DNA from 2 places in the Herbaspirillum sp. 1130 genome. Region 2 is predicted to be linked to the other one. Evidence: predicted binding sites of a transcription regulator. Region 2 holds the regulator's gene; the other holds the start of a gene.

What was found. The regulator sigma-54, encoded in region 2, starts transcription at its own class of promoters, with help from an activator protein. The targets are predictions, from matches to a motif close to TGGCANGNAANCTGCTTT.
Positions count from the first base shown of each region.
Region 1: prpB (methylisocitrate lyase) is a predicted target of sigma-54. The motif match lies at 8,991-9,008, and genes of this name have one in related genera.

Region 1 covers NZ_JAFICQ010000001.1:1,625,055-1,640,775, forward strand. The annotation lists gene JOD78_RS07140 (replication endonuclease) at 1-981, shown strand, start outside; gene JOD78_RS07145 (hypothetical protein) at 978-1,124, shown strand; gene JOD78_RS07150 (hypothetical protein) at 1,121-1,516, shown strand; gene JOD78_RS07155 (hypothetical protein) at 1,546-1,764, shown strand; gene JOD78_RS07160 (helix-turn-helix domain-containing protein) at 1,764-1,973, shown strand; gene xth (exodeoxyribonuclease III) at 2,111-2,878, shown strand; gene JOD78_RS07170 (hypothetical protein) at 2,959-3,246, opposite strand; gene JOD78_RS07175 (arsinothricin resistance N-acetyltransferase ArsN1 family B) at 3,246-3,749, opposite strand; gene JOD78_RS07180 (propionate--CoA ligase) at 3,862-5,748, opposite strand; gene JOD78_RS07185 (hypothetical protein) at 6,069-6,506, opposite strand; gene prpC (2-methylcitrate synthase) at 6,770-7,924, opposite strand; gene prpB (methylisocitrate lyase) at 7,998-8,888, opposite strand; gene prpR (propionate catabolism operon regulatory protein PrpR) at 9,207-10,880, shown strand; gene JOD78_RS07205 (MFS transporter) at 11,123-12,406, shown strand; gene JOD78_RS07210 (methyl-accepting chemotaxis protein) at 12,854-14,485, shown strand; gene ntrC (nitrogen regulation protein NR(I)) at 14,680-15,721, opposite strand, start outside.
Region 2 covers NZ_JAFICQ010000008.1:104,501-120,221, forward strand. The annotation lists gene JOD78_RS27285 (cation:proton antiporter) at 1-1,154, opposite strand, end outside; gene JOD78_RS27290 (hypothetical protein) at 1,205-1,531, shown strand; gene JOD78_RS27295 (KpsF/GutQ family sugar-phosphate isomerase) at 1,528-2,556, shown strand; gene JOD78_RS27300 (HAD family hydrolase) at 2,556-3,110, shown strand; gene lptC (LPS export ABC transporter periplasmic protein LptC) at 3,107-3,715, shown strand; gene lptA (lipopolysaccharide transport periplasmic protein LptA) at 3,767-4,393, shown strand; gene lptB (LPS export ABC transporter ATP-binding protein) at 4,396-5,139, shown strand; gene JOD78_RS27320 (RNA polymerase factor sigma-54) at 5,278-6,768, shown strand; gene raiA (ribosome-associated translation inhibitor RaiA) at 6,921-7,283, shown strand; gene JOD78_RS27330 (hypothetical protein) at 7,346-7,492, opposite strand; gene grxD (Grx4 family monothiol glutaredoxin) at 7,654-7,965, shown strand; gene JOD78_RS27340 (UbiX family flavin prenyltransferase) at 7,988-8,590, shown strand; gene JOD78_RS27345 (SDR family oxidoreductase) at 8,677-9,435, opposite strand; gene mdeB (alpha-ketoglutarate dehydrogenase) at 9,597-12,278, opposite strand; gene JOD78_RS27355 (Lrp/AsnC family transcriptional regulator) at 12,586-13,065, shown strand; gene JOD78_RS27360 (response regulator) at 13,167-13,688, opposite strand; gene JOD78_RS27365 (hypothetical protein) at 13,925-14,356, shown strand; gene JOD78_RS27370 (AraC family transcriptional regulator) at 14,383-15,261, opposite strand; gene JOD78_RS27375 (CPBP family intramembrane glutamic endopeptidase) at 15,407-15,721, shown strand, end outside.

The sequences.
Region 1 (15,721 bases), on a different contig from region 2:
AAGCGCCGCCTGGACGTGAAACGCATTGATTGGGCGAAAGGCAGTGCTGCTGGTTATATCGCTAAGTACGTGGCGAAGAACATCGATGGCGTGGCGGACCACAAGACCAAAGAAGGCTACCTCATCACCACCGATATGGCGGGTGATCGTGAGCTGACGCCCTCGGCCCGTGTGGAAGCTTGGGCCGCCCGCTGGGGTATTCGCCAGTTCCAGCAATGGGGTGGCGCACCTGTGAGCGTCTGGCGCGAGCTGCGCCGCGTGCCGGCAGAAATGGTCAAACAGGCTCCTCCGGCCATGGCCGCCGCATGGGATGCCGTACAAAAGGTCGAGGGCGAGAAGCGCGCGTGCTGGGCAAATTATCTGCGTGCACAGGGCGGCGCACTGGTGAAACGCGACGATCTCATGGTCACGCTGGCCAAGGAAACCAAGACTGTGACTGGCCGCTATGAAGAGTGCGAGCGGGTCATGCCCTATGGCGTCCAGTGCCGCCAGATGGTCGGTGTGGTTTTTAAGTCCGTTCGCCACACATGGACGCCAGTTCAAGGAGACGACGCCCGCGCACAGGCGGGTTCGGGGTTCCCTTGGACTCGTGTAAATAACTGTACGCAGCCCGCCGGGCCTGACTTTGCGGCGGATGTGTCCTTCGAACCGAAGACATCACCAGCGCCGGTCATGTTCAAGCCCGACCAGGCCGCGCAGATCAATCATGCCTGGCTCGCCTTGGGCGCATGCCCCTGGCCCCGGCCGGTGATAGACGACATGCCGACATGGCCAGGGCCAGCCATGACCGCCGATGAACAGCGCCGAGCCCTTGCCGCCTGGGATGCCATCAAGGCGTGCCCCTGGCCACGCGTGGTGCCTGTGCCGGACAAGTCACCGCGCCTCGGCACGCCGCGTCAGGTGGCCGACTGGCGCGCCGGCCGGCTCGATGTAACCGAACTTCCGATTGATACCAACCCAACGAAAGGGAACGCCCCATGACCGCGTTTCGTGTCGTCGTGCGCACTGCCAGCGCACGCCATTCTTACACCGCCATCGCAGCCCATAGCTGCGACGTGATCGCCGCCGCCGTCGATCGCTTTGGCGTGTGTTCCGTTACGGCCATTCAGGAGAACCAGAAGTGAACGCAACCACAACCACCAATCCCGCCCTGTCTTACCGCGCCGAAGGCTACGCTGCCAAGTATTTCGCCAAGCAGCCGAAACAGCGTGATTTCGTCATGCTGCCACCGCAGGCCCTGGACCGCATTACGTTCAACACACCCGATGACGGCGTGCTGGCAGGCTATGTGTCGATCATTCGTCAGCACCTGGGGAACGGCGAGCGGTTCGCCTGGGTGGAGCTGGATAACGAGCCGTCCGGAATGTTTCGTGGCGTCCCGCTGGCAGACATCCTCACTTGCGATGATGCTGGTGATCGACGTCGCAATACTCCGAACGGCAAGGCTAGACGTCTCTGCCTGAGCGACTACAGCGCCAATCTCATCGACAGGGGGAGAATCCATGCCAGGGATTAAAAGCCTCACTGCCTTGCCAGCTTCTCCTGATGCTGACCGAAAAAGAGGTGACTGCATCGCGGCAACAGGATTTTGAATACGGGCCGACGCATGACGTAAAGAACACCACCCGCTGGGGAGTTGAGAAACCTCCGCTGATTGAAACTCCGCCCGAGGCATTTTGCTACGTATGGGAAAGCATTGGCGACGCGGGAAGCTGGGATAGAAACCCGTGGGTATGGGTGATTGAATTTCAAAGGATCAAATAATGACTATCGTTACGAAACTGCCGGAGATGAGTGGGCCGCTCCTGTATCGCATCAACGTCGCAGAGGCCAAATTGGGGGTCTCGCGTGCCACGATCTATCGCCTGGCTAAAGAAGGCACCCTAGAACTAGTAAAGATCGGCAAGCGTTCCAGTGGCATCACAGCTGCAAGCATTGCTGCCATGATCGAGAAGAACAAGGTCAGCTGCTGATGCTATAGTGGCGCCTTAGCAACACTTTGCGCGCGCGTCCAAGCCTTCGAGGGTGGGTAGCTAGGTGGGTAGCTAGACAGATTCTTCAGCTACCCATACCGCGCAAATCAGCACTAGATAAGGACTTTGCATATACCATGAAAATCGCCACCTGGAACGTCAACTCCCTCAAGGTCCGCCTGCCGCAAGTGCTGAAATGGCTGGAAGAAAACCCGGTCGACGTGCTCTGCCTGCAGGAAACCAAACTGACCGACGACAAGTTCCCCGCAGCCGAGATCGCCGCCGCCGGCTACCTGGTCGAGTTCTCAGGCCAGAAGACCTACAACGGCGTGGCCATCCTGTCGCGCCATCCGATGACCGACGTGGTCAAGAACAATCCGCTCTTCCCCGACGAACAGCAGCGCATCATCGCCGCCACCATCGAAGGCGTGCGCTATGTCTGTGCCTACATTCCCAACGGCCAGTCGCTGGAATCCGAAAAGTATCCCTACAAGCTCAGCTGGCTGGCCGCCCTGCACGAATGGCTGGCCCAGGAAAAGGCGAAGAACCCGCGCCTGGCCCTGCTGGGCGACTACAACATCGCCCCCGAAGACCGCGACGTGCATGACCCGGTCGCCTGGCAAGGGCAGGTGCTGGTCTCCGAACCGGAACGTGAAGCCTTCCGCAAACTACAGGCCCTGGGCCTGACGGATTCCTATCGCCTCTTCGAACAACCGGAAAAGATGTACAGCTGGTGGGACTACCGCCAGATGGGCTTCCGCCTCAACCGCGGCCTGCGCATCGACCACATCCTGCTGTCTGAAGAACTGGTGCCGCGCTGCACCGCCTGCGTCATCGACAAGGTCCCGCGCAAGTGGGAACAACCCTCGGATCACGCACCGGTGATCGCCACCCTGGCGGACTGAGGCACATACCCCTCCAGCCATAAAAAAAAACGGCAAATGATTTATATCATTTGCCGTTTTGCGTTCAAGCGCATGAGGATTTATTCAACACCACCTTCAGGTGGCGTTTGTTCTTTCTTGTTGCGCATGTTCTTCTCGAACTGCACATCCAGCTTGCTCACGCGCTTGGCCTTTTGCGGTCCCTGGCCATTGACGAAGCGCACGAAATCATCCAGCTCCATGGCCTCGTTGAGCTTCTCCAGCGGCTGCCCGGCCACGCGCCGGGTCAGGATGAAACGTTCATCGGAGGTGCGCAGCATGGAGTACTCGCGCGATTCGGTACGTTCGTTCAGGCGCTCGATGGCGCTGGCGGCTCGGGTCGATCTCATCATTGGGCCTCTTGCAGTTTGAGTTGCCAGTATCCCACGTCGATCCAGCGTCCCATCTTGTAACCCACTTCCGTAAAGACGCCACAGGCCACGAAGCCCACGCTCTCATGCAGCGCCACGCTGGCCGGATTGGGCTGGGCAATGCCCCCGATGACCAGATGCACGCCCAGGGGCTTCAACTGCGCAATGAGTTCGCGATAAAGCTGCTTGCCAATGCCGCGTCCGCCCGCATCGTGGCGCAGGTAGACCGAGCTCTCCACCGAGTGCCGGTAAGCCGCACGCGGCTTCCACTTGCTGGCATAGGCATAGCCGAGCACCTCGCCCTGCTCTTCAAAGACCAGCCAGGGGAAATCAGCCTGCACATCGGCAATGCGCGCGGCCATGGTCTCGACGCTGACCGCTTCGGTCTCGAAGCTGATCACGGTGGTCTGCACGTAATGGTTGTAGATGCCGCAGAGGGCGGGAGCATCGGCAGCGGTGGCCGGGCGGATGGTGGGCGACATGGGCGGGACGCAATCGTGGAAAAGCGAAAGCCGTCAGTGTAACCAAATTACGCCAGGCACGGCGTCCCTGCTCCGCTGCAGGGACGCCGTGCCTTCATGAGGGAAGTGCGAGTCACTCCTTGATGACCGCCCGCACCTGCTCCAGCGCCGCCGGATCCTCGATGGTGGGCAGGTCGCCCGGATCGCGTCCTTCGCAGATGGACTGGATGGCCCGGCGCAAGAGCTTGCCCGAACGCGTCTTGGGCAAGCCGCTGACGAAAAACACCCGCGCTGGGCGGCCCACTGCGCCGATCTGCTTGTCCACCACGCCCATGATTTCCGCTTCCAGCGCACGGCGCCCCTCGGGCGTGGCAATCGCATCGGCCTGCTTGGGAATGGCGAAGGCAATCGCGACTTGCCCCTTGAGCTTGTCTTCCACGCCGACCACGGCCACCTCGGAGACGTTGGGATGGCTGGAGATGCTCTCCTCGATTTCGCGCGTGCCCAGCCGATGGCCAGCCACGTTGATGACGTCATCGGTGCGGCCCAGGATGAAGTAGTAACCGTCCTTGTCCCTGATGCCCCAGTCGAAGGTCGAGTAGACCTCGCGCGGCAGGCTGCGCCAGTAGGTGTTGACGAAGCGCTCATCGTCGCCATAGACGGTCTGCATGCAGCCCGGCGGCAGCGGGCCTTCAATGGCCACCACGCCCTTCTCGTCAGCCGCGCAAGGCTCGCCGGTCGCTTCGTTCAGGATGGCCAGCCGATAGCCCGGCATCGGCACCCCGGGACTGCCCAGGCGCGTGGGCTTGTCGCTGATGCCCTTGGCAATCGAGATGATGGGCCAGCCCGATTCGGTCTGCCAGTAGTTATCGATGACCGGCACCTTCAGCGCGCCCGAGATCCAGCTCGACGTCGTTTCATCCAGCGGCTCGCCGGCCAGATAAAGCGCCTTGAGCGAGGACGTGTCGTAGCGCTCCATGCATTCGGCCGGCTGTTTCTTCAGTACGCGGATGGCCGTCGGTGCGGAGAACATGCGCGTGACCTTGTATTTCTCGACGATGCTCCACCAGATGCCCGCATCGGGCCGGATCGGCAAGCCTTCATAAAGCACCGTCGCCATGCCCGCAATGAGCGGCCCGTAGACGATGTAGGAGTGGCCCACTACCCAGCCAATATCGGAGGTGCAGAAGTAGGTCTCGCCCGGCTTGCCGCAGAAGATGTGTTGCATGGACGAGGCCAGCGCCACCGCGTAGCCGCCCACGTCGCGCTGCACGCCCTTGGGCTTGCCGGTGGTACCGGAGGTATAGAGCACGTAGCTGGTTTCATTCGATTCCAGCCAGGCCACCGGCACCGGCTGGTCCAGGTGTTGTTCACGCAAGGGCGCGTAATCGACGTCGCGTTGCGCCGTGCGCGCCATCTCCGCCAGACCGCGATCCACCAGCAAGACCTTCTGCGGCTTGTGCTGCGCCAGGTTGATCGCTTCGTCCAGCAAACCCTTGTACGGAATCACCTTGCCGCCACGCGAACCGGCATCAGCCGAGACGATCAGGATCGGCTGCGCATCATCGATGCGCGAGGCCAGGCTGTTGGAGGCAAAGCCGCCGAACACCACCGAATGCACCGCACCGATGCGGGCGCAGGCCAGCATGGCGAAGACCGCCTCGGCGATCATCGGCATGTAGATCAGCACGCGGTCGCCGCGCCGCACGCCCAGCGACAGCATGGTGGCGGCCATGGCCTGCACTTCGCGATGCAGCTCGGCGAAGTCGTAGACGCGTTCGGTGTTGGTCTCGGTGGAGATGGCGATCAGCGCCGCCTGATGCGGCCGCTCGCCCAGATGGCGATCCACCGCGTTGTGGCAAAGATTGGTGGTGCCGCCGATGAACCAGCGCGCAAACGGTGCGCGGGAATAATCGAGCGTGCGGGTGAACGGTTTGTCCCAATGAATGCGCTGCGCTTCTTCTGCCCAATAGGCTTCAGGCTGCTCGATGGAACGGCGATAGAAATCCTCGTATTGCATGACGTCTCCTCATGTCTCTCGAATTGAAAACCGCTGTCGGCCTTGCGCAGCGTGGCTTGCAGGCCGATGGTCGCGTGGCTCTGGTGCATGGGCAAAAACCTGTTTGCCATGCGTGGCCCTCATGCGACGATGAAACCAGTCTTGCACCTGAATCTTACGAGGGGCTGAATCCGCCGCTTGCATCAGCGGTCTTCGATGATTCAAATCAAGCAGGAGCGATGCCGACAGCAAGACGCCATCGGCATGACAAGGGAGGAGGAAATGCGAGGTGGAAAGAACGCGCCGACGTCAGACCTGCACGACGGCGCGGCGCTGCATTGTCAGCGCGTGCGGCAGTCGTTGGCCAGCTGCTGCCCGACCTTGGAATTGAGCAGCATGGACTTCGACGGGATCTGGATCCACACCAGGCCTTCGCCCTTGTTCTCCAGACGCACTGCACCGGTCGAGGTGCTGACCGGGTTCATCATGTAACTGCTGCCCTTCCACACCAGCGTGACGCCATCGGTCACGCGGCCATCCATGCGGATTTCGACCTTGTTGCCCATCTCGCAGCTGAAGGCACCGGTCTTCAATTGCGTGGCCCAGCTCGGCTGTGTGGCAGCGGGCGACTGCAGCAGCTGCGGCAGCACCGGCTTGGTCTCGGTGACCGGCACGGGCGTGGAAGAACAGGCGGACAGGGCAACAGCCACAGCACCGGCCAGTGCGAAGGAAGTCAGGGGCAATGCAGAAAGACGGCGGGAAACGATGGCAGCAATCATCGGATGATCCATGGAGAGTCAGGGGTGGACGCGGGGGTGAAAAAGATCCGACCGCATCTTAGCAAGTTATTGCATCTGACTCGACCACATGTAACGCTTGTTACAAATCTGCCTGCGCACTGCCACTGTCCCGGGGAATGCTGCGGCCGACACGCGCCGGCCGCCGCTTCCTTCTTCTTGCTGCTCCCTCTCCCTCTCTTGCCCCTCATGCCCGCGCCATCCGCTGATGACTCAACTGCGCGGGCACTTCGTCTTGCTTGGTCTTACTTGCGCTTGCTGATCGGCACGAACTTCAGGTCTTCCGGTCCCACGTAGTTGGCCGAGGGGCGGATGATCTTGTTGTCGATGCGCTGTTCGATGATGTGCGCCGCCCAGCCCGAGGTGCGGGCAATGACGAACAGCGGCGTGAACATCGCTGTCGGTACGCCCATCATGTGGTAGGACACGGCCGAGAACCAGTCCAGGTTGGGGAACATCTTCTTGATGTCCCACATGACCGTTTCCAGGCGTTCGGCGATGTCGAACATCTTGGTCGAACCAGCTTCCTTGGAGAGCTTGCGCGCCACTTCCTTGATGACCTTGTTGCGCGGGTCGGAGATGGTGTAGACCGGGTGGCCGAAACCGATCACCACTTCCTTGTTCTCGACGCGGCGGCGGATGTCGGCCTCGGCTTCGTCGGGGTTGTCGTAGCGCTTCTGGATCTCGAAGGCCACTTCATTGGCGCCGCCGTGCTTGGGGCCGCGCAGTGCGCCGATGGCACCGGTGATGGCCGAATACATGTCCGAACCGGTGCCGGCGATGACGCGGCCGGTGAAGGTGGAGGCGTTGAATTCGTGTTCCGCGTACAGGATCAGCGAGGTGTGCATGGCCTTCTCCCAGGCGTCGGAAGGCTTCTCGCCGTGCAGCAGGTGCAGGAAGTGCGCGCCGATGGAATCGTCATCGGTCTCCACTTCGATGCGGTTGCCGTTGTGGCTGTAGTGATACCAGTACAGCAGCATGGAACCGAGCGACGCCATCAGGCGGTCGGCGATGTCGCGCGCGCCGGGGGTGTTGTGGTCATCCTTCTCCGGCAGCACGCAACCCAGCGCCGAGACGCCGGTGCGCATCACGTCCATCGGATGCGAGGCCGCAGGCAGCCATTCCAGCGCCGCCTTGACGTTGGCCGGCAGACCGCGCAGGGCCTTGAGCTTGGCCTTGTAGGCGCGCAGTTCGGCGGCGGTGGGCAGCTTGCCGTGCACCAGCAGGTGAGCGATTTCCTCGAACTCGCAGCTGTCGGCCACGTCCAGGATGTCGTAGCCGCGATAGTGCAGGTCATTGCCGGTCTTGCCGACGGTACACAGGGCGGTGTTGCCGGCGGTCACGCCAGAGAGGGCAACGGATTTCTTGGGCTTGAAACCGGGGGCTTGCTGATCGCTCATCGTGTTCTCCTCGTAGTCTGTATTGGCTCGAAACTGATTATCGGAAGGGGGTATTCGGTCTTGCGGTAATGTTTTACTTGTTCTTCTGCTGGGCAAACAGCGCATCCAGACGCTGCTCGTAGCTGTGGTAATCGATGCGGTCATAGAGCTCCATGCGGGTCTGCATGGTATCGACCACGTTCTTCTGGGTGCCGTCGCGGCGAATCGCCTGGTAGACGTTTTCGGCGGCCTTGTTCATGGCGCGGAAGGCCGAGAGCGGATAGAGCACCAGGCCCACATCGGCCTCCTTCAATTCGTCGACGGTGAACAGCGGCGTCGAGCCGAATTCGGTGATGTTGGCCAGGATCGGCACCTTCACCGCATTGGCGAACTGCTTGTACATGGCGAGGTCGGTGATGGCTTCCGGGAAGATCATGTCGGCACCGGCTTCGACGCAGGCCACGGCGCGCTCGATGGCGGCGTCCAGCCCTTCGACCGCCAGCGCATCGGTGCGCGCCATGATGACGAAGTTCTCATCGGTACGGGCATCGACGGCGGCCTTGATGCGGTCCACCATTTCCTGTTTGGTGACGATTTCCTTGTTGGGACGATGGCCGCAGCGCTTGGCGCCGACCTGGTCTTCGATGTGCATGGCGGCCGCGCCGAACTTGATCATGGACTTCACGGTGCGCGCCACGTTGAAGGCCGAGGCACCGAATCCGGTATCGACGTCCACCAGCAGCGGCAGGTCGCACACGTCAGTGATGCGGCGCACGTCGGTGAGCACGTCATCCAGGTTGGAGATGCCCAGGTCAGGCAGGCCCAGCGAACCCGCAGCCACGCCGCCGCCGGACAGGTAGATCGCGCGGAAGCCGGCACGCTTGGCCAGCAGGGCGTGATTGGCGTTGATCGCGCCGATGACTTGCAAGGGGGATTCTTCCTGGACGGCCTGGCGGAACGCTGCGCCTGCGGAGTGGAGAGCCATGGTGAACACCTTCTCGATGAGGTTGAAATACGGAAAGTCTGGATTGCCTGACTGCGGCGGGCGGGGCTGCATCACACCCGTCCTGCGACATGTGCGTTCACCATTGCAACGGCCGTGCCATCGCAGTGCAGCATTGCATGGCGCAAGGCATGAAAAAACCTTCATATCGTCTGAAACCAGCGCCGGACAAGGCTGGCAGGCTTCCCTTCCGGTGCGCTCTCCGGGCGTACCCGCCTTCTGTCGGGTTGATGTTCCACAACCTTGGCCGTTTCATCAGTGTTACATTAACGTTTCACAGAAACGCCGCGAACGCCCACCATGAAACGCCCTGCTCCCGCTGACCGCCTGGCCGACAAGCCCGTGATCTGGACCGTGTCCGTGTCGCGCCTCTCCGAACTCTTCCGCGACATCACGCTGGAATTCGACGGCGTGGCCGATATCGAGCCCATACATCTGGGCTTCGACGAGGCCGTGCGCGCCATCCGCGAGCGCCTGGCCAGCGAGCGCTGCGACGTGGTGATCTCGGCCGGCTCCAACGGTGCCTATCTCAAAAGCCGCCTGCCAGTGCCGGTGGTGGTGGCGCGCGCCAGCGGCTTCGACGTGATGCAGGCACTGGCCCGTGCCCGCCAGATCAGCGCGCGCATCGGGCTGGTCACTTATCAGGAGGCGATGCCGGCCCTAACCGAATTCCAGCAGATGTTCGGACTCGACATTGCCCAGCGCACCTATGCCACCGAAGAAGACGCGCGCGCCGTAGTGCAGGAACTGAAAGCCGGCGGCGTGCAGGCGGTGGTCGGGGCCGGGCTCATCACCGACCTGGCCGAGGAAGCGGGGATGCAGGGGATCTTCCTCTACTCCTCGGCCACGGTGCGGCAGGCCTTTGAAGATGCGCTGGAACTGGCGCGGCTGACGCAACTGGAAAGCACGCGCGGCCCCAGCCTGCCGGTGGCCGACAGCCTGCGCGCACGGCATCACCTCAAGGATCTGCGAGGCGATTCGGAGGTGATGGAAACGGTGCGTCAGTCGATCACGCTCTTTGCGCGCTCGCCGGCCAATGTACTGATCCAGGGCGAGACCGGCACCGGCAAGGAACTGGCGGCACAAGCCATCCATCGTGCTCATCCGCGCATGCAGGGCAAGACCCAGGCAGCCCACCCTTTCGTGGCCATCAATTGCGGCGCACTGGCCGAATCGCTGCTGGAATCCGAACTGTTCGGTTATGAGGAAGGCGCTTTCACCGGGTCGCGCCGTGGCGGACGGGCCGGTGTCTTTGAAGCGGCCCATCGCGGCACGCTGCTGCTCGATGAAATTGGCGAGATGCCGCTGCCGCTGCAGACGCGATTGCTGCGCGTGCTGGAAGAGCGCGAAGTCGTGCGCGTGGGCGGCACGCGGCCCATTGCGGTCCAGGTGCGCATCATCAGCGCCACCCACTGCGATCTGGAAGCGCGGGTGCGTGAAGGACGTTTTCGCGCAGACCTGTATTACCGGCTCAGCGTACTGCGTTTGCAGTTGCCGCCCTTGCGGGCGCGCCGCGAGGATATTGCCGCACTGGCTGAATGGCATCTCAAGCATGCGCTGGCGGCACTGGATACGCGGCCGCACGCCAACCTGGGCGCGGAGCTGCTGCGCTGTGCGCCACTGCTGGCCGCGTATGACTGGCCGGGCAATGTGCGCGAGCTGCGCAACCTGATGGAACGGCTGGCCTTGTTCCTGGCCGCAGAGCCGCTGCAGGCGCTGACACCCGCGCTGATCCAGCGGGTGGCGCCGGAGCTGGCGGGGATGGCGCAGCCGCTGCTGTCGAACACGGCGGAAACGGTGGCACCCCATGAGCTGATCACGTCCGACATCGTCCCCGACGCTGATGCCATTGAAGCTGCACTGCGCCGCTTCCGTGGCAACCGTGCCGCGGCTGCGCGCCATCTCGGGATCAGCCGCACGACCTTGTGGCGCAAGCTCAAGGAAACGGAAGCGCAGAACAGGGAGCCATCATGAGGCTGCGGGCACGGGAAACGAGAAAATGATTTCGCAAAATCAGGTGCGCGTCCTGCCTCCTGATAATCCCCCGCACTGCGCCTTGACAGTGCCGCATCGCGCCGCCTATCCTCGCCCGCTGTAACGGCCCCGGCCGTCACAGGGAGCCCACAACCATCCATACACAGCCAGGCAGCCTTCTGCTCCGCCAGGGTCAGAACGGCGTGCTGCTCCTCCATCCACGTATCCATCAGGGAGTCTCCATGACCAGCAACACCGCGGCGCCTGGCGCCGGCACCACGCATCCGCAAGCGCGGCGTGCGATCATCTCGTCCTCCATCGGCAATGCGCTCGAATGGTTCGACATCCTCATCTATGGCGCTTTCGCCGTGGTCATCGCCAAGCAGTTCTTCCCGACCGGCGACGACAGCGTCTCGCTGCTGCTGACCTTCGCCACCTTCGGCGTCTCCTTCTTCATGCGTCCGCTGGGCGCGGTGGTGCTGGGTGCCTATTCCGACCGCGCAGGCCGCAAGGCGGCGCTGATGCTGTCCATCATGCTGATGACGGTCGGCACGGCGATGATCGCCTTCATGCCCAGCTACGCCAGCATCGGCCTGCTGGCGCCGGCCGGCATCGCACTGGGCAAGATGATCCAGGGCTTCTCCGCCGGTGGCGAGTTCGGCAGCTCCACCGCCTTCCTGGTGGAACATGCCCCGCATCGCCGTGGTTTCTTCTCCAGCTGGCAGGTGGCCAGCCAGGGCATCAGCCTGCTGCTGGCGGCCATCTTCGGCGCCGTGCTCAACAACATGCTCACGCCCGAGCAACTGGCCTCGTGGGGCTGGCGCGTGCCGTTCATCTTCGGCTTGCTGATCGCACCGGCCGGCATCTACATCCGCCGCCATCTGGATGAAGCACCCGAGTTCAAGGAATCCAGCGAAAAGACCGATGCGCCCCTGCGCGATACCTTCGCCCACCAGAAGATGCGCCTCTTGATCGGTGCCGGCAGCGTCATCATGGCGACCGTCTCGGTGTACCTGTCGCTGTATATCCCGACCTATGCGGTCAAGCAGCTGGGCCTGCCGGCCTGGTCCTCGTTTGCCGCCATGTCGGTGGCCGGCCTGATCATGTTCATCGGCTCGCCGCTGGTGGGCGCGATGTCCGACAAGATCGGCCGCACGCCCTTCATGATCACCAGCAGCGCGCTGTACATCGTGCTGACCTATCCGATGTTCGTGTTCCTGACCAACTCGCCGGGCTTCCTGCAACTGCTGTTGCTGCAGACCGTCATCGGCGTGCTCATGACCATGTATTTCGCCTCCATGCCGGCCCTGCTGGCCGACATCTTCCCGGTGGCCACGCGCGGCACCGGCATGTCGCTGGCGTATAACATCGCCGTCACCATCTTCGGCGGCTTCGCCGGCCTCATCATCACCTGGCTGATCGACTTCACCGGCAACAAGCTGTCGGTGAGCTACTTCGTCATCTTCGGCGCAGTGCTGAGCCTGATCGCCACGCTGGCCGCGCGCTTCGTGTTGCGCCTGCGCTGACCGACAACAGATAAATGATATAAATCATTTACTGCTTTTTCAGCGGATCGGCAGGCGCTGCTGCAGCGACTTCCGCTCCGTACATGGCACATCCGCCAAATGGCCAGGATCACCCGATCCTGGCCATTTTTCTTGATGGACTCGTCACGGGTGCACACCACGCAATTTGTCAGTTTTGATCGAGATGCGGTGGCACTTCGGTCAACTTGTTGCCAATCCATATTTATGCATTGATAAGCATAATTGAAAGAGTGTTTCCGTTTGGCGTCATCCTGCCAAATTCATCTTGAATTTGGGCAAGACTGCCATTAAAGTTCATGGCGCTTCCCCCGGAGCTCATCCTGACGGCACTGCCGCTCACCCTTGCAGGCCATGCGCCTGCGTCGGAATCATCATCCACCCTTCGTCTGCCGTCAGTGGCGGCAGGCCAGCCCCCTGAGGCATATCGTGAATTTCAGACAGACCAAAGTTGCCACCCAGCTTATGTTGGGTTTTTCCGTTTTGATCCTGTTCATGGCCGTGCTCGGTGCGGCGGCCTGGTACGGACTCAATACCGTCGACGCACAGCTCAACGAAGTGCAGACCAACCTCATGCCCAGCGTCGCCACGGCCAAGACCATGCAGGCCGAGATCCGCGCCTTCAACCTGGCCCAGTATCGTGCGCTCACCGCCAATGATGCGCAGCGCATGCAGGATGCCCGCACGCGCCTGACCGCCTCGCTGGGACGCTACACCAGCGCCGCCGACCAGTATCGTCCGCTCATCCATACGTCTGAGGAACAAGCCGCCTACGACGAGCTGCAGGCCCTGCTGCCCAAGTACCTTGCCGTGAGCCAGCAGATGCTGGCCGCCCTTGAGCAAGGCAAGCAGGAGCAGGCCGTGGACATCATGAAAGACCAGCTCTTCCCGCTGCGCGCGGCGATGGAAGTGCAGATCCAGCGTCTCATCACCGTCAACGAAAAGGGCGTCGCCGAGGCCGCCACCAGCGCGCGCGAAGCCTATGCCGGCAGCCGCATGCTGATCATCGGCCTGACCCTGGCGTCGGCGCTGATCGGCCTGCTGATCGCGCTGCTGATCAGCCGCCGCCTGACGCGCCAGCTGGGTGGCGAGCCGGCCGAAGCGATGTGGCTGTCGGGCCAGATCGCCGCCGGCAACCTGAGCGCGCAACTGCAACTGCGCAAGGGTGACCGCGCCAGCCTGATGCATTCGCTCATGACCATGCGCGAACAGCTGGCCGGCCTGGTCGGCCAGATCCAGCAGGCCAGCGGTGCCATCCACGTGGCCGCACGCGAAATCGCCCAGGGCAATACCGATCTCTCGCAACGTACCGAAGAACAGGCCGCCTCGCTGGAGGAAACCGCCTCCAGCATGGAACAGCTGACCAGCACCGTGCAGCAGAATACCGACCACGCCCGCAAGGCCAGCCACGTTGCCAGTGCCGGTGCCGATGTGGCCCGCCGTGGTGAAACGGAAATCGCGCAAGTGGTCAGCACCATGCGCGAGATCGCCGTCAGCTCGCACCAGATGTCGGACATCATCAGCGTCATCGAAGGCATCGCCTTCCAGACCAATATCCTGGCCCTCAATGCCGCCGTGGAAGCGGCACGCGCCGGCGAGAACGGCCGCGGCTTCGCCGTGGTGGCCACCGAAGTGCGCGCGCTGGCCCAGCGCAGCGCCGGTGCTGCCAAGGAAATCAAGGGACTCATTGAAGGCTCTGTGGGGCGCATCCAGAGCGGCACGACGCTGGTGGAAAAGGCCGGCGGCACCATCGCCGAAGTCATGCGCGCCTCGGTCGATACCACCCGCATCATCAGCGACATCGCGCATGCTTCGGAAGAGCAAAGCGCCGGCATCACGCAAATCAATGCAGCCATCTTGCAGATGGACCAGGTCACGCAGCAAAACGCCGCCCTGGTGGAACAGGCCGCTGCTGCCGCCCAGGCCATGATGCAACAGGCCGAACAATTGACGGCGGCGGCGTCGGTGTTCCGCATCGACGCGCAGCTCCTGCAGGCTGCGCCGCTCATGCCCGCTCTGGCGACCAATGGCCAGCCTCACATGCCGCGCCTGGCCATGTGAACGCGCCCCTCTTGCTGAATTGACTAAATGATTTAAATTTTATAAATCGTTTATCAGCAGCATCAATAAAAATGGCCTGGATCTCGCGATCCAGGCCATTTCCTTTTTTGTGGCCGCCGCCTCTTCCCCTTGCTGATGCTGCCCACGCGGCGGCACGCGGGCAGACCTCCCCTGCTTGACGGTTGCGCTGCGGATCAGTCGTCTTCCGCGCCGCCGATCCCCAGTTCTTGGATCTTGCGGGTGATGGTGTTGCGGCCGATGCCCAGGCGCACGGCAGCATCGTTCTTGCGGCCGTGGGTATGTTTCAGGGCGATCTTGATGAGCGCTGCTTCAAACTGGCGACCGAGGATGTCCATCACCTCGGGCTGTTCGGAGGCCAGCATCTGCGCCGCCTCCACTTCCAGCAGCGAGATCCAGTTGCCAGCGGCTGCATCCGCCGGTGCAGCGGCGGACGCCGGATCGGCATACGCCACCGGAGCGGCCACGGCAGCCGCCGAGGCGGGCGCGGAAACGGTCTGCGCCGGTTGCGGTGCATGGACGCGTTCTTCCACCAGATCCTGCGGCAGGTCCTTGATCTCGACCGTCTGGCCCGGGGCCATCACGGTGATCCAGTTGCACAGGTTTTCCAGCTGGCGCACGTTGCCGGGGAATTCCAGCTGCGACAGGAACTGCATCGCCTGCGGCGACAGGCGCTTGGCTTCCACGCCCAGCTGGCGCGCGCTCTGTGCCAGGAAGTAGCGGGCCAGGATGGGAATGTCTTCGCTGCGTTCGCGCAGGCTGGGCAGGCGCAGGCGGATCACGTTCAGGCGGTGGTACAAGTCTTCCCGGAACAAACCTTCACGTACACGCTGCTCCAGGTTCTGGTGAGTGGCCGCAATGACGCGTACATTGGCCTTCAGCGACTGATGGCCGCCGACACGATAGAAGTGCCCGTCGGACAGCACGCGCAACAGGCGCGTCTGCAGGTCCAGCGGCATGTCGCCGATTTCATCGAGGAACAGCGTGCCGCCCTCGGCCTGTTCGAAACGGCCACGGCGCATCGCTTGCGCGCCGGTGAAGGCACCGCGTTCATGGCCGAACAGTTCGGATTCCAGCAGGTCCTTGGGAATCGCCGCCGTGTTGAGCGCCACGAACGGCTGGCTGGCGCGCGGGCTGTGCTTGTGCAGGGCACGCGCCACCAGCTCCTTGCCGGAACCGGATTCGCCGGTGATGAGCACCGTCACGTTGGATTGCGAC
Region 2 (15,721 bases):
TCGGACTGGGCCAGGATGAAGGGCGTGGCCAGCATCGACAGCACCATCGCGGCCAGGATCACCTGGATCAGCATGGGATCGACCAGCTTGAGGCCGCCGGCCTGGCTCAGCAGCACGAAGCCGAACTCGCCGGCCTGCGCCAAGCCCAGGCCCACGCGCAGCGCCACACCGGTGGTGGAGCCGAACAGGCGCGCCAGTCCGGCGATGAGGGCAAACTTGAGCAGGACCGGCCCGGTCAGCAGCAGCAACACCAGGAACCAGTGATCCACCAGCGTGCGCACATTGAGCAGCATGCCGATGGTGATGAAGAACAGGCCCAGCAGCACATCGCGGAAGGATTTGATGTCTTCTTCCACCTGATGCTTGAACTCGGTCTCGGAAATCAGCATGCCGGCGATGAAGGCCCCCAGCGCCAGCGAGAGGCCGGCCTTCTCGGTGATCCAGGCCGCGCCCAGGGTGATCAGCAGCAGGTTCAGCATGAACAGTTCCTGCGAGCGCCGCTTGACCACGATGCGGAACCAGCCGCGCATGAGCTTGCTGCCGAAGAACAGCAGCAGCGCCAGCACCACCAGCGCCTTGCCCACCGCCCAGCCCAGCGTGACCATGATGTTGCCGGAATTGTTGGCCAGCGCCGGCACGACGATCAGCAGCGGCACCAGCGCCAGATCCTGGAACAGCAGCACGCCGAGGATGCGGCGGCCGTGTTCGGTCTCCAGCTCCAGCCGCTCGGTAAGCAGCTTGGAAACGATCGCCGTGGACGACATGGTCAGCGCCCCGCCCAGCGCAAAGGCCGCCTGCCAGCTGACGTTGGCGAACTGCGGCAGCACCATGGCCGCGCCCCAGGCCACCAGCATGGTGGTGGCAATGGTCGCCGCCACCTGTGCCACGCCCAGGCCGAAGACAATATGGCGCATGGCCGAGAGCTTGGAGAGCGAAAACTCCAGACCGATGGAAAACATCAGGAACACCACGCCGAACTCGGCCAGCGCATGGGTGGTTTCATTGTCCTCGGCAAAAGCCAGGCCGTGTGGGCCGATGATGATGCCCACCACCAGGTAGCCCAGCATCGGCGGCAACTGCATCATGCGGAAGGCGACCACGCCAAGGACTGCGGCAGCCAGAAGGAAAAGGGTCAGTTCCAGTCCGGAAAACATTGCTGTTGGGGTTTCTTGTCAAAAGCCGCCGGGCTGCGGCGGGGTTCGATATGAATGAATTTGTAAAATTGGCAACGCACCAGCAAAAGGCAGTTCACCTGACCAGTGTGCAATATGAAGGAAAGCCTTGGGCGGCGAGGCGCGAAATCGCCTTGAAATTCATACGTGTGGCTCCACAACAGCAGAGTAATTCACCGCGACCGGAAGCCCTCCGCGCCTGCTGCGATGCCATGCCCCATCCCGGCGATGGCCGGAAATCCCCCGTGGCAGCGGTGCTGCGGCGCGATGCAACGCTGCATATCACGTCAAATCCGGCAGCATTCCCTTACATCTGGCAAGTTTTTTGCTTTGCTAATTCGTTTATACTTCGGTTATGAGTGTAACCGATGACAAAACCACGCCTGCATCTTTTTCGGCCGGGGCTGCCCGCCGTGCCATCGCACTGGCACGCCAGACCCTGCAGATCGAAGCCGATGCCATCCTGGCCCTGAAAGACCGCCTGCGCGACGACAGCGCCGACCCCCTGGCACTTGCCGTGCAGACCTTGCTGCAATGCGAGGGACGTGCGGTGGTCTCGGGGATCGGCAAGTCCGGCCATGTCGGCCGCAAGATCGCCGCCACCCTGGCCTCTACCGGCACCCCCTCGCTGTTCATGCATCCGGCCGAAGCCGCGCACGGCGACCTGGGCATGGTGACGGCGCGCGATGTCTTCATTGCCATTTCCAATTCCGGTGAAACGGCCGAGCTGCTGGCCATCGTGCCCATCGTCAAGCGCATGGGTGCGGTGATCATCGCCATGACCGGCAATGACCAGTCCACTCTGGCCAAGCTGTCCGCCGTCCACCTCAACGTGGGCGTGGCGCAGGAAGCCTGTACCCTCAACCTGGCCCCGACCGCCAGCACCACGGCCACGCTGGCCATGGGCGACGCGCTGGCGGTGTCGCTGCTGGATGCGCGCGGCTTCGTCGAGGAAGATTTTGCGCGCTCCCATCCCGGTGGTGCACTGGGCCGCCGCCTGCTGACCCACGTGCGCGACGTGATGCGCAGCGGCGAGGCGATTCCCGCCGTGCGCCCGGACGTGTCGCTGTCGGCAGCGCTGATGGAAATCACCCGCAAGGGCATGGCCATGACCGCCGTGGTGGATGAGCAGTTCCGCCCGGTCGGCGTCTTCACCGACGGCGACCTGCGCCGCTTGCTGGAGCGTGGCCAGGACTTTTCCAAGTTTTACATCGCCGACGTCATGCATGCCAATCCGCAGACCGTCAACCAGGACCAGCTGGCCGTGGATGCCGTGCAATTGATGGAACAATTCCGCATCAACCAGCTGCTGGTTACCGATGCGGCCGGCGTGCTCACGGGCGCGCTGCACATCCACGATCTCACTCGCGCCAAGGTGATCTGATGAACGCGCCAGCCTTCGCCAGCACCCTGCCCGCTGCCGCGCTCGCCAAGGCGGCAACGATCCGCCTGATGATCTTCGACGTGGATGGCGTGCTCACCGATGGCGGCCTGTTCTACGGCGAGGACGGCGAGGCCTTCAAGCGCTTCAACGCGCTCGATGGCCACGGCATCAAGATGATGCAGCAATACGGCACCGCTGCCGCCATCATCACCGCGCGCCAGTCGCCCTATGTGCTGCGCCGTGCGCGCGATCTCGGCATCGCCCATGTATTCCAGGGCATCCACGACAAGCGCCAGGCCTTCGAACAGCTGCTGCAGCAGGTGCAGTTGACGCCGCAGGATTGCGGCTACCTGGGCGACGACATCATCGACCTGCCGGTACTGACCCGCGTCGGATTCAAGGCCTGCGTGGCCAACGGCCATCGCGAGGTGAAGTCGCGCAGCGACTACGTGACCCAGGCCAGCGGCGGCCATGGTGCCGTGCGCGAGATCTGCGACCTGGTGCTGGCAGCACAAGGCAACTACGAGGCGGCCCTCGCGCCGTACCTGGCATGAGCGGGCGCAGCGGAGAACGCAACGCCGAGCGCATCCGCCTGGCGGTGATTCTGGTGATCCTGATCGCCGGTGCCCTGGGCAGCTTCTGGGTGATGCAGGCCATGCGGGCCGCGGGTGACCAGCAACCGGCGCAGCGTCCGCGTGGCAAACCCGACTACTACCTGGAAAACTTCAACTACGTGCGCATGGGCCCGACCGGTCTGCCGCGCTATGACGTTGCGGGAACGAAGATGGTGCACTACCCCACGGATGACTCCTTCGAGATCACCAAGCCGGTGGTGCACAACCTGGACCAGAACCAGGCACCGATGGAGCTTTACTCGGATACCGCGCGCGTCACCGACGACCAGACGCAGATCCACATGTACGGCAACGCCAACGCCATCCGCGCGCCCTACAAGGGCCGCGAGCAGATGCACCTGGTGTCGGAATACCTGCTGCTGTTGCCTGACGATGAAATCGTCAAGACCGACAAGCCGGTGGCCATGACCATGGGCACCACGCGCCTGAACGGCGTGGGCATGGTGGCCAACAATGCGACCCAGGTGGTGCAGCTGTTCGGCAATGTCCGCGGCTATTACGAGCCCACTCCGAAGAAACGCTAAGCCGGATGACTCCGGGATAAAAACGCCAAGAACCGATCAGACAGGAACCCAATGAAACGCTCATTCTTACTGCCGATGCTGATGCTGGCTGCCGTGTGCGGCGTGGCCAACGCCGAGAAGGCGGACTCCACCAAGCCGACCAACATCGAGGCAGACCAGATGGTCTACGATGACGTGCGCCAGGTGAAGACCTTTACCGGCAACGTGGTCATGACCCGCGGCACGCTGATCATCAAGGCCGGCCGCGTGGTATTGACGACCGACCAGTACGGTTATGAAAATGCGGTGCTGTATGCGGCCCCGGGCGCGCTGGCCAACTTCCGCCAGAAGCGTGACGGCGGTCCCAACCTGTGGATCGAAGGCCAGGCCGAGCGCATCGAGTATTCGGAGCAGACCGAAATCTCCAAGCTGTTCCAGCGCGCGCACATCCAGCGCATGGACGGCGATCGCATCACCGATGAAGTCAACGGCGAATTCATCTCCTATGACAGCCGCGCCGAATTCTATTCCGTGAACAACACCGCCACCGGCGAGAGCAAGCCGGGCGCAGGCCGCATCACTGCGGTGATCCAGCCCAAGAATCCGCCGCCGGCAGGCAGCACCGCGCCGGCCCAGCCCGCGGGCAAGAACAACGCTGCGCAGCCTGCAACGCGTCGCGACAGCGGAAAGGACCAGTGACAATGATAGCCAGCTCGCTGGTCGTTCGCGGCCTGAAGAAAAGTTATGGCGCGCGCCAGGTGGTGCGCGATGTCTCGATGGAATTGCGCAGCGGCGAGGTGGTCGGCCTGCTCGGCCCGAATGGTGCCGGCAAGACCACTTCGTTCTACATGATCGTGGGGCTGGTGCCCTCCGATGGTGGCGAGATCGACCTCGATGGCGCGTCCATTTCGCGCATGCCGATCCACAAGCGTGCCACCATGGGCTTGTCCTACCTGCCGCAGGAAGCGTCGGTATTCCGCAAGCTGACGGTGGAAGACAATATCCGCGCCGTGCTGGAACTGCGCCAGGAAGAGGGCAAGCCGCTCTCGCGCGATGAAATCGAAGGCCGCCTCAACAACCTGCTGCACGAACTGCAGATCGAGAAGCTGCGCGAAAGCCAGGCGCTGTCGCTCTCGGGCGGTGAACGCCGGCGCGTCGAGATCGCCCGCGCACTGGCCACCGATCCGCGCTTCGTGCTGCTGGATGAACCGTTCGCCGGTATCGACCCGATTGCCGTGATCGAGATCCAGCGCATCGTGCGCTTCCTGAAGGAACGCGGCATCGGCGTGCTGATCACCGACCACAACGTGCGCGAAACGCTGGGCATCTGTGATCGCGCCTACATCATCAACCAGGGCACGGTGCTGGCCAGCGGCAATCCGGAAGAGATCATCGCCAACGAGTCGGTGCGCCGCGTGTATCTGGGCGAGCATTTCCGCATGTAAGCGGTGCAGTCGGCTTGCCCGATACGCTTGAAGAAATACAGAGTGCACATCACGTAATACGCAACAAGCAATACGCAATACGCAATACGCAACGACCGGCAGAGCAACCAGCGGGCCACGCCGCTTTCAGAAAGACAGATGAAACAGTCGCTCCAGTTACGTACCTCGCAGCACCTCGCATTGACGCCGCAACTGCAGCAGTCGATCAGACTGTTGCAACTGTCGACGCTGGAACTGCACCAGGAACTGGAACAGATCCTCTCCGATAATCCCCTGCTGGAACGCCTCGACGACGCGCTCGACAATTCGGTACGTCTGCTGGCCGATGGCGCGGTCTCCAGTTCGCCCTCCAGCGGCGTTGCCGAAACCAGTCACGAAGGCAGCGGCGAAGCGGCCCCGGCCGCCAGCGATGGCGATTCCAGCTTCGACTACCAGGACAACGCGCCGGAAGCCGGTGTCACGGGGGATGCCGACTGGAGCTTCGACGACGTCGCGCGCAGCGGCAAGTCGCCAGACGATGATGATGCCCGCCCGCAACTCGAAGCGCACGAACTGACCCTGCGCGAACACCTGCTGGAACAGATCCGCGTGACCGCACGCACCCTGCGTGATCGTGCGCTGCTGGAACTGCTCACCGATGCGCTGGACGAGAGCGGCTATCTGGAAGAGCCGCTGGAAGACATCCACGCGCGCCTGCCCGAAGAGCTGGGCATCGACATGGAAGAGCTGTCGATTTCGCTCAAGCTGCTGCAGAGCCTGGACCCGGCGGGTGTCGGTGCGCGCAGTGCCGGCGAATGCCTGGCCCTGCAGATCCGCCGCCTGCCCAAGATTCCCTTCGTGACGCGCAAGCTGGCGCTGAGGATCGTGGAGGATTACCTGCCGCTGTTTGCCCAGCGCGATTTCAACAAGATCAAGAAGGCACTGGATTGCGATGACGAAGACCTGCGTGAAGCGCAGGCCGTGATCCGCCAGTGCCGTCCGCATCCGGGTGCGGAATTCGCGCGTGATGCCTCGGACTATGTGGTGCCGGACGTGATTGTCAAGCAGACAAAGAACGGCTGGCAGGTCATGCTCAACCATGAGGTCATGCCCAAGCTGCGCGTCAATGCGATGTATGCCAGTGCATTGAAGCAAGCCAAGGGAGAAGGTTCGCTGTCGTCGCAGTTGCAGGAAGCCAAGTGGCTCATCAAGAACATGCGGCAACGTTTCGATACAATTTTGCGCGTCGCGCAGGCTATTGTGGAACGTCAAAGAAACTTCTTTTCACATGGGGCAGTGGCCATGCGCCCCCTTGTGCTGCGTGAAATTGCTGATACACTGGGTCTACACGAGAGCACCATCTCTCGCGTGACGACTCAGAAATACATGCTCACTCCGCATGGAATGTTTGAGTTGAAATACTTCTTCGGTAGCCATGTCGCGACTGAAACCGGAGGTGAAGCTTCCTCCACCGCGATACGGGCGCTGATCAAACAGTTGATAGGAGCCGAGAACCCGCAGACCCCATTATCCGATAGCAAGATTGCGGATATGCTGGCAGAACAAGGCATGGTGGTCGCGCGACGCACAGTCGCCAAATACCGCGAAGTGTTGAAGATTCCGCCGGTCAATCTCCGCAAGTCCCTCTGAGTTTTTCCTCAGTTTTTCTGCAGTACCGTTGCTGTGTTCAGGCAAGCATCCTACTGATGCCCGCGCCATCCGACACGAAGACCGTGCCCGTGGTACAGCTGCAGCAGGATCGATTGCACGAACCTCCAGTGACTTCACGATAGGAGTCTTGTATGAATCTGACCATCAGTGGACACCACCTCGAACTGACCCCCGCCATCCGGGAATACGTGCAAAGCAAGCTCTCGCGTATCAAGCGCCATTTCGACAACGTGATCGACGTCAGCGTGATCCTGAGCGTAGATAAACTCACAGAAAAGGAAAAGCGCCAAAAAGCGGAAATCAACGTCCACATCAAGGGGAAGGATCTACATGCGGAAAGCATCGCACACGACCTCTACGCTGCCATTGACACGCTGATCGACAAGCTCGATCGCCAGGTCATCAAGCACAAGGACAAGTTGCAGGAGCATCACTCCATGGCCAAGCGCCTGCCGGACGAAACGCCGGAGGATGCGGTGGCCGGAGCGGCATAAGCCAGGACACCCTCGGCAAGCTGCCTCGCAGCCGCAAGGCTGCTGAGAAAGCCAGCCGGATTTCATGAGGAAGGGGCGCGCAAGCGCCCTTTTTCATTTCCGGCCGCCGAACTGGCCAAGCCTGTGGAAAAGATATAAATCATTGCGTAAAGCAACTTTTCCACCGCCGCTGCTGACGATGAGGCAAGGGACGGCTTGAATGTCTTCACGGCACCCTCATCTTCAACACAAGAATTTGCATACGATATAAATAATTTCCTCGATGCAATTTTTTGCCCGTTCAGACAGGCCACCCGCATGCAGGCGATTTCAACGCGCCCGCCGGCTTTTCCCTATAATGTCGGGCAATCCCATTTTTAAAGGCACAGCCATGAGCGACGTCCAATCCTGGATCAAAGAAACCGTGACCCAAAACCCCGTGGTGCTGTTCATGAAGGGCACTGCACAGTTCCCCCAATGCGGCTTTTCCGGCAAGGCCATCCAGCTGCTGAAGGCCAGCGGTGCCGAGAACATCGTCACCGTCAACGTGCTGGAAAGCCCGGACGTGCGCCAGGGCATCAAGGAATACTCGAACTGGCCGACCATTCCCCAGCTGTACGTGAAGGGCGAATTCGTCGGCGGCTCCGACATCATGACCGAGATGTACGAGTCCGGCGAACTGCAGACCCTGATCAAGGGCTGAGTTTTACTTGCCTGACTGACTCATGAGCAGTTCTTCCAGCCAGCCGCGCCAGCGCCTGATCGTTGCGATCACCGGTGCCACCGGTGCCATCTATGGCGTGCGGCTGCTGGAGCATCTGCGCAAGCATGGCCAGGTGGAAACGCACCTGATGGTGTCCGAAGCTGGCGTGCTCAATCTGCACCAGGAACTGGACATGCGGCGCAAGGATGTGGAAGCGCTGGCCGATGTGGTGCACAACGTGCGCGATGTCGGCGCCTGCATCGCCAGCGGCTCGTTCGCCTCCACCGGCATGGTGGTGGCGCCCTGTTCGATGAAGACCCTGGCCGCCGTAGCGCATGGACTGTCCGACAACCTCATCACCCGCGCTGCGGATGTGGTCCTGAAAGAACGCCGCCGGCTGGTGCTGATGGTGCGCGAGACCCCGTTCAATCTGGCCCATCTGCGCAACATGACATCCGTCACCGAAATGGGCGGCGTGATCTTCCCGCCCCTGCCCGGCTTCTACCAGCGCCCTGCTTCCATGGAAGAGATGGTGGACCACACGCTGGGACGCGTACTGGACATGTTCGGGATTTCCATGCAGTTGACGCCGGAGTGGCAGGGCATGAAGGGCGGCACAGAGTGATGCGCTAGCCTTTATTACGTTCGTGCAAAAAAATGGCCGCAGCTCATCACTGCGGCCATTTCTTCATCTGGCGAATATAAACCGGCTCACCCCCGCCCGATATACGGCATCTTGGTCGCCATCACCGTCATGAACTGCACATTGGCCTCCAGCGGCAGGCTGTCCATGTAGAGGATGGCACGGGCCACGTGTTCGGCATCCATGGTCGGCTCGACCTTGGTCGAGCCATCAGCCTGCAGCGTGCCCTTCTTCATGAGCGTAGTCATGTCGGTGGACGCATTGCCGATATCGATCTGCCCGCAGGCGATGTCATAGGCGCGGCCATCGAGCGAGGTGGCCTTGGTCAGCCCCGTGATGGCGTGCTTGGTGGCGGTATAGGAGGCCGAGAACGGGCGCGGTGCATGCGCCGAGATCGAGCCGTTGTTGATGATGCGCCCGCCGCGCGGCGACTGATCCTTCATGATGCGGAAGGCTTCTTGCGTGCAGAGGAAAACGCCGGTCAGGTTGATGTCCACCGCCGCCTTCCACTGCTCCACGCTCAGTTCTTCCAGCGACACCGGCGGCGCAAAGATGCCGGCATTGTTGAAGAGCAGGTCCAGCCGTCCGAAACGCTCGCGGGTCCTGGCGAAGAGCTGCTTCACCGAGGCCGGATCGGTCACGTCGGCCGCCACCACCAGCGCGTTGGCACCATGTTCGCCGGCCAGCTTGACGGTCTCTTCCAGCGCATCCTGGCGGCGTCCGGCCAGGGCGACGCCATAGCCTTCGCGCAGCAGCGCGAGGGTGATCTGCCGGCCGATGCCGGAACCTGCGCCGGTCACCAGCGCGATACGTTTGGGTGCAGCCATCGTGTGTACTCCTCACTCACTGTAGGTCATGGACGATGCGCATCACGGAGCCATAAAAAAACCGCCCGTGATGCACGGGCGGTTTCACTATAGCAAACACGGCGGCGGGCCAGATGAGAGATTTTCAATCCGGCTGGCCACCGTTCATCTATCGCTCCACTTCATACCGAGGACGACAAGGGCTTGTTCGTATCGATACCCAATGTACGCGCTGCTTCTTCAAGCCGCGCACGTTCATCGCCCCATACTTCACACAAGGCCGTATAGGCAATCCAGCGCGCATCGATCTCGAAGAAGTCCCGCAAATTCACCCGCGTATCACTGCGGCCAAACCCGTCCGTCCCCAGCGTCACATAGGGTGCCGGCACGAAGGCGCGAATGCTCTCGGGCAAGGTACGGATGTAATCGCTGACCGCAATCACGGGCGCCACACTGCCCTGCAATTGCGCTGTGACATAGGGCTGGCCATCGCTGCCCGACAAGCGCTGTGCGCGTTGTGCCGCCACGCCATCCCGCGCCAGTTCGGTATAGCTGGTCACGCTCCACACCTCGGCCTCGATCTGCCAGTGCTGCTGCAGCAGCGCAGCCGCCGCCACGGCTTCCTTGAGGATGGGGCCGGAACCCAGCAGCCGCACTGGCGCCCCGGGCTTGCGGCCGAGACAGTACATGCCGCGCAGGATGCCCTCCTGCACGCCGTCCGGAAGACTGGGCTGGGCCTCGTTCTCGTTGGTGACGGTGATGTAGTAGAAGACGTCATCGCCGCGTTCCATCATGCGCCGCATACCCTCATCCAGGATCACCGCCAGCTCATAGGCATAGGCCGGATCATAGGACACACAGTTGGGAATCGATGCGGCCGTCACCAGACTGTTGCCGTCCTGGTGCTGCAGTCCTTCGCCGCCCAAGGTCGTGCGGCCGGAGGTGGCACCGATCAGGAAGCCGCGCGCACGCTGGTCCGCCGCCGCCCAGATCAGGTCGCCGATGCGCTGGAAACCGAACATCGAGTAGTAGATGTAGAACGGCAGCATCGGCGTGCCATGCACCGAATACGCGGTGGCCGCTGCCGTCCACGAGGAAATCGCTCCCGCCTCGGTGATGCCCTCTTCCAGAATCTGGCCATCCTTGGCCTCGCGATAGTAGAGGATGGAACCGATATCCTCCGGCTCATACAACTGCCCCTGCGAAGAATAGATGCCGACCTGGCGGAACAGGTTGGCCATGCCGAAGGTGCGCGCCTCATCGGCCACGATGGGCACCACATACTGGCCGAAGTCCTTGTCCTTCAACAGGTTGCCGAGCTGGCGTACCAGCGCCATGGTGGACGACATTTCCTTGCCGTCGGCTTCCAGCGCGAACCTGCTGTGCGCCTCCAGCGGCGGCACGGTGCGCCGTGCATCGCCCGCATGGCGGCGCGGCAGGTAGCCGCCCAGTGCGGCACGGCGTGCATGCAGGTGCTTCATCTCCGGGCTGTCATCAGCCGGCTTGTAGAAAGCCAGCTCACGGCATTGCTCATCGCTCAGCGGCAGTTTGAATCGGTCACGGAATTGCAGCAGGCTTTCTTCATCGAGCTTCTTCTGCTGGTGCGTGGTCATCTTGCCCTCGCCCGCCGCGCCCATGCCGTACCCCTTCTTGGTCTGCGCCAGGATCACCGTGGGCTGGCCGCGATGGCTGGCCGCTGCCTGATAGGCCGAGAAGATCTTCTTCATGTCGTGGCCGCCACGGCGCAGGCGATTGATTTCCTCATCGGTGAGGGTGGCACCAATGGCACGCGTGCCCGGTGTCTGGCCGAAGAAATGCTGGCGATTGAACGCGCCATCATTGGCGGCGAAGGTCTGCAATTGCCCATCCACCGTGCGGTTCAGCGCATCGACCAGTTCGCCGTCCTTGTCACGCGCAAACAGGCCATCCCAGTCCGAGCCCCACAGCAGCTTGATGACGTTCCAGCCGGCACCGGCAAACAGCGTTTCCAGTTCATCGACGATGTGGCCATTGCCGCGCACCGGACCATCGAGCCGCTGCAGGTTGCAGTTGACCACGAAGATCAGATTGTCCAGCTTCTCGCGCGAGGCCAGCGAGAGTGCGGCCAGCGATTCGGGCTCATCCATCTCGCCATCGCCGAACACGCCCCACACCTTGCGTCCCTGATCCTGCAGCAGGCCGCGATGCTCCATGTAGCGCAGGAAGCGCGCCTGGTAGATGGCATTGATGGGACCGATGCCCATGGAGCCGGTCGGGAACTGCCAGAAATGCGGCATCAGCCAGGGATGCGGATAGGACGACAGTCCCTGCCGTCCCGCGCGCTTGGCCTCGATCTCGCGGCGATAGTAGGCCAGGTCTTCTTCGCTCAATGCACCTTCAAGAAACGCGCGCGCGTAGATACCCGGCGCGGAGTGCGGCTGGAAGTAGACCACGTCACCGGCAAACTGCGCATCGCGCGCACGGAAGAAATGATTGAAGCCGACCTCGAACAAGTCCGCCGCCGAGGCAAAGCTGGCGATGTGCCCGCCCAGCTCACCGTAGGCGCGATTGGCGCGTACCACCATGGCCAGCGCATTCCAGCGCATGATGCTGGCGATGCGTTCCTCGATGGCCTGCGCGTCCGACCCGCCGGGAAAAGGCGGTTCCTGTTCAGGCCGGATGGTGTTGACGTAGGGCGTATTGCGCGCATCGCGCCAGTTCACGCCCCATTGCTGGGCCGCCGCCGACAGCCGCGAGAGCAGAAAGCGCGCGCGTTCCGGGCCGGCTTCGGCCAGCACGCTCTGCAGCGCTTGCAGCCACTCTTGGGTTTCCTGGGCATCGAGGTCGATATCCTTGGGGATATCGCTGTCACTGGGGCGGGACATGTCCACTTCCTGTTCTCCTGTCTGGGCGCGCCGGGCCGCTCGCCTGCAGTCAGCACAAAACATGCCGGCACTGCAATCGCTGCTATGCAAAGAGACAAAAAGCCGGTAAAACACAGGCCGCGCCATCCGTCTCCCCGCGCCCGACGCCTTTTCGGTCTTGTTGTCGTTGAGGGCTAGCTGTGTGATGGAACCACCGGCTTACGATACGCCGGATGCCCCGGCATGAGTCACTTAAAATTGCAAGTTGCCGTACAATATTCAGCATCCAGTGCTGCGAAACTGAAACTGACAGAATTAAATTTCGATAATGGAACTCGATACCACCGATTTGCGCATCCTGAACATCCTGCAGGAGAACAGTTCGATCAGCAATCTGGAGCTGGCCAGCCGCATCAACCTCTCGCCCTCGCCGACTCTGGCCCGGGTGAAGCGCCTGGAAACCGAAGGCATCATCTCGCGCTATGTGGCGCTGGCCGATCCGCACCTGCTGGGCCTGAAGGTGAACGTGTTCGTCAAGGTGATCCTGGAGCGCCAGGGTGCCGAAGCACTGGCCCAGTTCGAAACGGCCGTGAGTGCCTTCGATGAAGTCATGGAAGTCTACCTGATGACCGGAGACGAGGATTATCTGCTGCGCATCGTGGTGCCGGACCTGCTGACGCTGGAGCACTTCATCGTCGACCACCTGACCAAGATCCCCGGCATCAAGAACATCCGCTCCAGCTTTGCGCTCAAGCAGATCAAGTACAAGACCGCCCTGCCCACGCCCAAGATCAAGACGCGGCGCTGAGCTGAGCTGAGCTGAGCGCGAAATCGCGCCTGCGCTGCCATGGCGGAAAAAAGGGCCTTGCGGCCCTTTGTTTGTTTTTACGCCAAGCTGCTGCACGCAGTTCAGTGTGAGCGCCCGCCTTGCGGAGAGCCATCTTCCTGGCGCCGCTGCGGATGCCCGGGCAGACCGGCCAGCGCATCGCGCATCACGTCTGCGGACAACGGTGCCGCGGCCTCGCTGACATCACACCAGCGCTCCACCATCTCCACCACACACTGCGCATAGTGTTCGCCATCGACCGGCTTGGGCAGGTATTCGGTCGCGCCGGCGGCCAGCGCCTCGCGCTCGCCCTCGGTCTCGTAGGAAGGGAAGACCACCACCGGCGCTTCAGCCAGATGCTTGCTGGCGCGCAACTCGCGCAGCAGCTGCAGGCCCTCGCCGCATTCCATGTCGGACTCCAGCAGGATCAGGCTGGGTGCAATGTCATCGCCCTGGCGGCGTCCCTGCAGCAGGCAGCGACGCGCCGTGGCCAGGTCAGGACACGCACGGAAGGCGCAATGCAAGCCGGCACGCCACAAGGCGAAGCGCGCCAGTTCAGCGGCCTCCTGGCTGGGGTCGATCATGATGATGCTGGGAAAGCTCATGCTGCGGGGGACAGTCCTGTAAGAAGTGCACAAGCCACGGGATGGCTACAGCAAACGTTTTACAGGAGTGATGACCACTGCGGCATCGGGAAATTCCTGACCGCCGCCAATCTGCTGGCTGACGCGCCGTCAGGATTTCCCCGATCGCCAGCCCCGCACAGGATGGCTACAGTGACAACCTCAATGATCCGCTCCACCCGGATCCGCCCATCTCCGCACCAAGGAAGCCCCCGCCGATGCTGCCGTTTGCCAAAGTCCGAGTCCCTGTCCCCACTGCCTTGCTGGGCAAGGTCGAGCTGTATGTCAGCAGCTGCACCCGCATCATCACCGGGCGTTCCGATGCCATGCAGGACTGGGCGAGCCTCAACGCCAGTCCGCGCAAGGTACTGGAGTGGTTCGCCACGGCAGGTTTCGCAGCCAGCGGAGAAGCAGCGGCGCTGGCACCTTTCCAGCCGTGCGCTGCGCGCCTGGCCAGCCTGGACCAGCTCAAGCATCGCGTCCGCCCCGCGCTGGCGATCCCGCGCTTCTGGCAGCTCGACGGCAGCAACTATGGCTTCGATGCCAGCCCGCACCTGTCCTATTGGCTCGCTGTGAACGAAGCTTCCTTCGTCCCGCTGCTGGTGCCCACGCACCAGATGGCACACTTTTCGCGCGCTCTGGTGGCGTGAAGTTTCTTCCCGTTTTTTGAGCGGCCCTATTTCAAGGGCAGGTAGATATCCGTCAGCAGCTCGCCCGGCGGCGTATCGGGCAGCAGGTTGAGGTAGTGGAAGTACAGCGGGAAATCCCGCAGTTCCTCGCCGCTCTCCGGCAGCCACTGGCGATACAGCGGATAGATGCTCTCGCCCAGCCGGTCATGCGCGCCCGCATGCCGTACGCGCGCGCAGCGCCCGCCGGGAATCAGGAAGGCTTCCACGCCTTGCGGATTGTCCGGCACGTCCCCTTCCACCTCGCCGCAGATGCCGAAGCGGAATTGCTCCGGGGGCGTGGTATCGGGATTGTCCCAGGCCAGACCAAAGGTGCGACAGCGGTCCACCGGTGACAGGCCCGTGGCCTTGCGCCAGTCGATGAACTGCCCGACGGTGCCATTGAGCTGATTGACGGGACCGCGATGCGTAAGCATGGCGATGCGGATGGATTCGACGTTGACGATCTCGGCTTGCACGTCCACTTTCCTTTCAGGGATGCGGAAGACGAAACGCTCGTTCCAGGAGGGCCAGTCGGGTGTGCGCCGGAACTGCGAGGGCGACTGGCCGAAGGCACTCCTGAAAGCGCGCGTAAACGATTCCGGATTTTCGAAACCGGCTTCGAGGGCGATGTCGATGATGCGCCGCTGCGGCTGGAAGGCCAGTTGCAGGCTGGCATGCTTCAGGCGCATCAGCAGGATGTAACGCGCCACCCCGACGCCGGTGAAATCGGCAAATTGCCGCTGGAAATGGAACCGCGAAAAATGCGCGACGGCCGCCAGCTGCTCCATCTCCAGGGGCGTATGGAGATACGCCTCGATATGGTCGAGCACGCGCTCGAATCGGGCTTGATAGCGGGCCTGGCTGCTGGTTTTGCGGTCGTCGTTCATCGGTTCCTCGGTTCACGGGACGTACTGTGCAAGAAAGCGCGCCACAAATCCTGACCGAAATTGCGCATCGTCATCAGAACCTCTGGCAGTCTCGATGGCCGTCATGTTAAAACACGGGCTTCGTCGCGTTCCGCCTTTTTATCCGATGCCTTCCGCTCTCCTCTTGATGCTGGCGATCTGCAGCATCTGGTTGCCCGCCCTGCCCTTGCCTGCTGGTCGACCCCTCGCGCCCTGGCTGCCGCTGCTGGGGCTGGCCCTCGCGCTGGGACTGCATGACGGCCAGCTCGATGCCATCGCCGTCCCGGGCATCGTCCTGTTGGGGTTCGCTGCCCGGGGCACGACCCATGCGCCACACGCATGGCAACGCCGCAGTCTGCTGGCGTTCACGCTGTTGCTCGCGCTGCTGCTGGCCTTGCATCGCTGGCCCGGTTTCCACAATGTGCTGGTGATCCCGTCAGCG